3 regions of the Arthrobacter sp. NPDC056727 genome follow, and region 1 is predicted to be linked to each of the others. Evidence: predicted binding sites of a transcription regulator. Region 1 holds the regulator's gene; each other region holds the start of a gene.
The links. Region 1 encodes LexA, which represses DNA repair genes until DNA is damaged. Its sites were predicted from a motif close to TCGAACANNTGTTCGA; they were not measured.
Positions count from the first base shown of each region.

Region 1 (2,265 bases):
GTAAGGCGAAGGCGCGGCGGCTTGCCCGGGCGGGATGCGGCAGCGGACACGGTCGGTGCGCCCGGCTGACCAACCGCGCTCAGGTGGCGGACTGCGCCTCGCTCACCAGCTGCGCTCACGTGCCCGGCTGAGCCGCTCTTACCAACTGCGCTCACGTGCCCGGCCGAGCTGCGCCGACCGGCCGCGCTGCGCCGGGAACCTGTGAACCGGACTGCTGTTGAAGCTTTTGAAGCCGTTGAAGCTGACATGGCGTGAGCCCTCCTGGACCGGGTTGTACTACCTCGCGTTCGAACAAACAGTTCGAACACCGGGCCGACTAGCCGCCCTCACTAGAACACATGTTCGAACTTTGCTTTTCCTAGTTTTAGCACCTATCAACGAATTAAGTCGAGACTCGCTAGAACAAATGTTTGAAAAAGCTGTATGGCTGGCCTACGTTGGAAATCACAGAACAACCACATCTGCAGTTGATCAGCAGGGTCTGACATTTTTCAGGCCGGAAGTTCCCGGCAACTGCAGCTACAGCGCCGGGAGGAACGGAAAGGCGTTGGCGAACATGGCAGCACAGGCCTCTGACGGCAAGGCTCCCCAGCGCAGCCCGCGGTCTCAGCGGACCCCCAAAGGACTCACCGTCCGCCAGAAAAAGATCCTGGAAACCATCCAGCGATCGGTGAACGATAACGGCTACCCGCCGTCGATGCGGGAAATCGGCGACACCGTCGGGCTGGCCAGCCTGTCCAGCGTGACGCACCAGCTCTCGCAGCTGGAAAAGCTCGGCTACCTGCGTCGCGACCCCAAGCGGCCGCGCGCCATGGAGGTCCTGATGCCGCTCACTCTGGATGCGGGGACGGCAAAGCCCGGCAGCGCGGACAAAGCCCCCGCCCTGAGCCCGGCAGGCGCCACCGTGTCCGAGCTGCCCAGCGCGATGGACACCGCCATGGTGCCACTGGTGGGCCGGATCGCCGCAGGCGGCCCCATTCTCGCCGACCAGATGGTGGAGGACCTGATGCCGCTGCCCCGCCAGCTGGTGGGCCACGGCGAACTCTTTATGCTCAAGGTCGCCGGCGACTCCATGGTGGACGCCGCCATCTGCGACGGGGACTGGGTTGTGGTCCGCCGGCAAAGCGACGCCGTCAACGGTGACATCGTCGCGGCGCTGCTCGACGATGAAGCCACGGTCAAGACGTTCCGGCAGCGCGACGGCCACACCTGGCTGCTACCGCAAAACACCCAGTACGAGCCCATCCTCGGCGACCACGCCGTTGTTATGGGCAAGGTGGTTTCCGTACTCCGTTCGCTGTAGCTTCCTGCCCCGGAACGTCACCCTGAAAGCCTCAAGCCCCGGGCAGCGCTAGCCGCCCGGGGCTTCGTTATGCCTGCGCGCCGGCGAGCCGCTCGAGTGCAGCCACGGCGGTCTTCCGGTCTGTTGTGGGCCAGAACGGCGGCAGGGCGGCCCGCAGGAATCCGCCGTAACGTTCTGTGGACAGCCGCGAGTCCAGCACCGCCACCACGCCCTTGTCGTTCGTGGACCGGATGAGCCGTCCCGCGCCCTGGGCAAGCCTGATGGCCGCGTGCGTGGCGGATACGGACATGAAGCCGTTGCCGCCGGCCTGGGCGACAGCCCGCGACCGCGCGGTCATCAGCGGATCGTCCGGCCGCGGGAAGGGAATCCTGTCGATCACCACCAGGCGGCACGAACCGCCCGGTACGTCGACGCCCTGCCACAGTGACATGGTGCCGAACAGGCAGGTGTCGGGCTCATCGGCGAACTGCTTCACGAGGGCCGTCATGGTGGACTCGCCCTGGCAGAGAATGCTGACATCCAGCCGGGTGCGCAGGGTGTCTGCCGCTTCCTCTGCGGCCCGCCGCGAGGAAAACAGGCACAGCGCTCCCCCGCCGGAGGCGCGGATCAGTGACTCGAGTTCGTCCAGCGCCTCGGGTGACGTGCCGCGGCCGGGCTTCGGAAGGTGGCCCGCCACATAGAGGATGCCCTGCCGCGGGTAGTCAAAGGGCGAACCGACGTCGACGCCGGTCCAGCTCGGCGCGCCGTCGCCCACCAGGCCCAGGCCGCCGGCCGCGGGTTCGAATGCAGAGCCGATGGCGAGCGTGGCCGATGTCAGCACCACGGTATGCCCGGCGAACAGGCCTTCCCTGAGCCGGCCTGCCACGCTGAGCGGCGCGATGTTGACCAGTGCCGGGGCGGTCTCGTCGGGCGCCGAGTACCCCTGCTGGGGATCAAAGGTGCTGTTCCGGGAGAACCAGACC
Region 1 is NZ_JBHTZA010000031.1:6,318-8,582, forward strand. Features, by position in the region: gene ACFRAH_RS21715 (LysM peptidoglycan-binding domain-containing protein) at 1-50, opposite strand, end outside; gene lexA (transcriptional repressor LexA) at 557-1,303, shown strand; gene ACFRAH_RS21725 (ATP-dependent DNA helicase) at 1,371-2,265, opposite strand, start outside.

Region 2 (2,265 bases), on a different contig from region 1:
GCGTGGTTGGCGCGATCCTCGGCGGCTTTATCGGCAGCGCGCTCTTTGGAGTGGGTATCAACCAGTTCTTCTCGCTGTCCACATGGCTGCTGGCGATCGGCGGCGCACTTATCGTGCTGCTGGTCTACGGCATGGTCACCAAGCGCTCCGCCCGCTAGACGGAGTCGCTGGATAAAGCACCGCCGGAACCGGCTCCGGGGAACTTCCCGGAGCCGGTTTCCCACTCAGGCCTCTGACGGGCTGAACAAAATCGTACAGATCCCCCTCAAGAGCAGGAGATCATCATGAAAGCCAAACTTCTCTTCGGCGCCGGAATCGCTGCAGGCTATGTGCTCGGATCGAGGTCCGGCCGGGCAGCGTACGACAAGCTCAAAGCACGGGCCGCAGGCATCTGGGACAGCAAGCCGGTCCAGGATAAGGTCACGGCTGCAACTGAGGCGGTCAAGGAGAAAGCCCCCGAGGTCAGCGACCACCTGGCTGAAGCCGCACGCCGGGCAGGCACCGTGCTCGGTTCTGCCATGCACCGCGACGCACACGCTGATACTGCGTCTGCTGGCTCTGCGTCCGCTGGCTCTGCTTCTGCAGACAGCGGGCACGTGCCCGCCCACAGCACGCACCCGGAAACAGTCAACCTCGGGACCTCCGACGTGGAGTCCGACCCGGCGCTCAGCGACACCACGGGTCAGGACTGGTCAGACGAAGGCGGAGCCACTCCTGCCGGTGCTGCCACCAACGTGAACCCGGACAAGCAGTAGCTCCGAAGCCGACTGCTGAGGCCTGCATCCCGGACGGTGTGGGCAAAAACTAAAAAGTCAGACCCCTCTGACAATGTTTTCCCATGGAAGCTCCCGGGGAAAACGCAGACTGCACATCAGGCCGGGCAGCAATGCCCGGCCTGAGTGCTGCCTTGCTGCGAAGCGTCCCAGCTTCCGGGTGTCCGGCTTCCTCCGGAACCGGCACCGCCGTTGCGGACACATCTTCGTCCGACGGCGGTGCTGCCGCCGGATTCGCGGCTCATCTCCCCGGTCACAGCCAAAAATGTCAGACCCTGGCGGGATAGTTTTCCTATGGAAGCGATTGGTGAGCACGAAGCAGGCATTGCAGCGGGGACTGATGTCTCCGGCGCCAGTGCCGCTGCCCTGCTGCGTGGCCGCGGGCTGCGCAGCGTTCCCGCCGCGGCTCCTGTGGCTGGCTCCCCTATGAGCGGAAAGTCCGACGGCGGTGCTGCGCCGGCAACCGCTGATCTGAGGGCGTCCGTGGCGCTGCTCGATTCGGCAATCACCGCGGCGCAGGAGGAGCTGGCCGCAGCAAACTTCGTCGAGGCGGCCGATTTCGCCGAACTCACCGAGGAGCTCTCCCGCCGCGTCGAATACTTTCAGGTCCTTGCTGCCGCCGCCGTGGACCGGGCCCGGACCGAGGCGATCAACGCCGCCGCAGCAGCCAGCCGTGCGGCCGGCTGGACCACAGGCTGGGGCACAGGCTGGGGCACAGAACCCGAAGCCGCCCCGGCGGGCACGGAATCCACACTCGTCGAGTCCACCATCACCGCCGCACCGTCCACGGCCGCCACCGCAGACACCGACGCCGACAGTGGTGCCAGCGAGAGTGCCGACGCTGCGGTTCCGGCCGTTCCCGCGCGTGCGGTGGGCTGGTCCCCGGCCGACGACGGGGCACGGAACACCCCCGACTTCCTCCGCACCCGGCTCCGGATCAGCTCCACCGAAGCACGCCGCCGGCTCGCCCTCGCCAACGCCACCCTCCCCCGCACCGGACTCGCCGGCCGCCCCATCCCGCCAGAACACGAAGAAACCGCCGCAGCCCTCACCGCCGGAATCATCTCCTCCCGCGCCGGCACCATCATCACCACCGCCCTGGACAAAGTCCGCCACATCCCCGACCCCGCCACGATCGCCCACATGGAACACAACCTCACCCAAACCGCGATCGAAAACGACCACGACTTCCTCACCCGCATCGCCCACCGCTGGATCGACGCCCTCGACCAGGACGGCACCGAACCCTCCGAAGAAAACCTCCGCCACCGCCAAGGCGTCTTCATCCGCCCCAAACGCGGAGGCCTCCACCACCTCGAAATCCACGCCACCACCGACCAATACGAAGCCCTCACCACCGCCATGAACACCGCCACCAACCCCCGCACCACCACCCCCAACACCACCAACTGCGGGAACGACAAGAACGACAACAGCAGCAGCAGCGGCGCTGAGCGCAGCGACGGCGGTGAGCGCACCGACCTCGACGCGG
Region 2 is NZ_JBHTZA010000003.1:101,292-103,556, reverse strand. Features, by position in the region: gene ACFRAH_RS03855 (GlsB/YeaQ/YmgE family stress response membrane protein) at 1-158, shown strand, start outside; gene ACFRAH_RS03850 (hypothetical protein) at 285-755, shown strand; gene ACFRAH_RS03845 (DUF222 domain-containing protein) at 1,068-2,265, shown strand, end outside.
Region 2: a site for LexA is predicted at 968-983, ahead of ACFRAH_RS03845 (DUF222 domain-containing protein). Genes of this name have one in related genera too.

Region 3 (2,265 bases), on a different contig from region 1:
GCTTCATCGATGCTGTAGACCTCCAGCCAGGCCGAGTACCGGCCCAGCAGTTCCATCACCCGGGCGCTGATGTCCCCGTAGAGTTCGTAGTTGCTCGAGAGCGCCACGAGGCCCCATTCCTTCGCCCGCGGGGCGAGCTTGAACCAGGGCTCGCCCATGGCGATGCCGAGGGCTTTGGCTTCGGGGGAGCGGGTGACGGCGCATCCGTCGTTGTTGGACAGTACGATGACAGGCCTGCCCTCCAGAGACGGGTTGAACGCCCGCTCGGCGGAGGCATAGAAGCAGTTCACGTCCACGTGCGCGATCTGCGGCATCCGCCGCATCACCGCCGGCCTAGACATGGCCGCTTTCCCGTCTGATGAAATGGCTGGCGTTAGACATGGTGCAGGCACCTGGTCGCCACACCCCAGATCACCAGGTCCGACAGGGCCGGAACCCGGATGTCCGGGAACTTGGGGTTTTCTGCCTGCAGCACCACACCGTCCGGTGTGATGCGCAGCCGCTTGATCGTCAGTTCCCCGTCCAGGACTGCGACGACCACGCACCCGTCGCGCGGCTCCAGCGCCCGGTTCACGATCAGCTCGTCGCCGTCGCTGATCCCGGCACCCTCCATTGATTCTCCGGTCACCCGCACCACGTAGGTGCTGGTGATGTCCTTGATCAGGTGTTCGTTCAGGTCGATCCGGCCATCAAAGTAGTCCTGGGCCGGCGACGGGTACCCCGCCGCGACCGGTATCGGGGCCACCAGCACCGACAACAACGACACGCCCGCGTCTACCACGCGGGGACCAATGATAACGCCCACGACACACCTTTATTCGAACATATATTCGATTCTTTAGTGTAGACCCCGGCACTGACACTTTGCGCCCCCTCCCGGGCTGAGGGCGCTTCCGGGTGCGTCCTGCCCACAACCGGGGACAATTCGAATCGGGTTATCCACCACTGCGGCGGCCGGCGGGAGCTCTCTCCATGGCTCCCGGGAATCCAGCCGTGGATAACCCGAATTGCCCCCAACCGTGGACAGGAGAGACGTCGCCTGGGCGCAGCGCATCCCGTGTGCGGCTGGTCACCGAGGCAACCCAGTGGCTCAACGGCGGTGTGGGCGGAGTCCGGGGGAGTAGCTCATGGCAGCGCGGGCATGGACAGTCCTCATAGACAGGAAGTGCCGGACGTCCGGCTGTTCAGGCCAGACGCGAGTCATCGCGGACTGGACGTTAACCCGGAGCGTTACGCGATGTCCGGCCAGATGGGTCAGCCACCGGCGCCGTTGCCGTTCCCGGGTTTGCGGCCGCGCTGCCGGCCGGCGCGCCAGCCCGGCAGCGCCTCGTCGAGCGCCTGTGCCTTGGCCGGGGCGAGGTCACCGCGACGTGCCTTTTGGCGCTGGGCGTGCAGCCACACCCCGAGCTCGTGCTCTTCCCCCACCGCAACCGCCTTGTGGCGGGGCCAGTCGTTCCCGGCCGCCCGGTATCGGACCAGGGCGCCGAGCCGGTCCCGCCATCTGGCCTCGTCGGCCACAGGCCTTGGTGGCCGTTGCCAGCCCGGGAGGATGGCCAGCCCGTCGCGGTACGCCGGTGCGAGGGTCCCGGCCGCGGCGTCGTGGCGGCGCCGCTCAAGCCACGTGGCCAAGGTCCGCTCCTCGGCCGCGCTGGCGGTGCGGGAAGGATAGTGGCCGGTTTCCTGGACCAGGGCCACGAGCTGGCGCACCCGCGCGAGCCCCTGCATGCTCACCTGCGCGGGCGATTGACTTGCGGCCTGCTCGTGGGCTGCCTGGAGCCCGGGGTCGGCGGCCAGAGCGATGGCCAGGTGGTAGCCGATGGTCTTGGCGGGGGCTCTGGTGAGCGCGGCGATCCGGGGACGGGTCAGCCCACCCCGGTACATCAGCACCCACTCCGCGTTCGGAGCCGCAGTATGCCGCCTGGTCGTCACGGCACCATCCTGCCACCCGGCCGGGCCCGTGGTTGCGGAAGGGCCGCGGTCTCAATCAACTCGTGGCGGCGTCCTGGAAGGCCCTTCCAGCCGGGGCCGGCTGCATGGGGAAACAGTCCGGCCCCGGTTTCCGGGCTGCAGGCTTTGTCCAATGCTGCGTCCCAGCGGGGGATGAGACCACTCTGTCTCGCCAACCTTGGAGAAAGGCCAGAACACCTTGGGAGTCGGTTAGCCGTTTGCTGGGAATACGGCATGCTCGCGGGGCTCGCACCCCTAAGGGCGTCCACTCCGCAAGCTCCGTGGCCGGCTGTGGGGTCCAGTGCCGGCTCCGCAGGG
Region 3 is NZ_JBHTZA010000005.1:2,517-4,781, forward strand. Features, by position in the region: gene ACFRAH_RS06360 (Y-family DNA polymerase) at 1-341, opposite strand, end outside; gene ACFRAH_RS06365 (LexA family protein) at 374-805, opposite strand; gene ACFRAH_RS06370 (helicase associated domain-containing protein) at 1,255-1,929, opposite strand.
Region 3: a site for LexA is predicted at 819-834, ahead of ACFRAH_RS06365 (LexA family protein). Genes of this name have one in related genera too.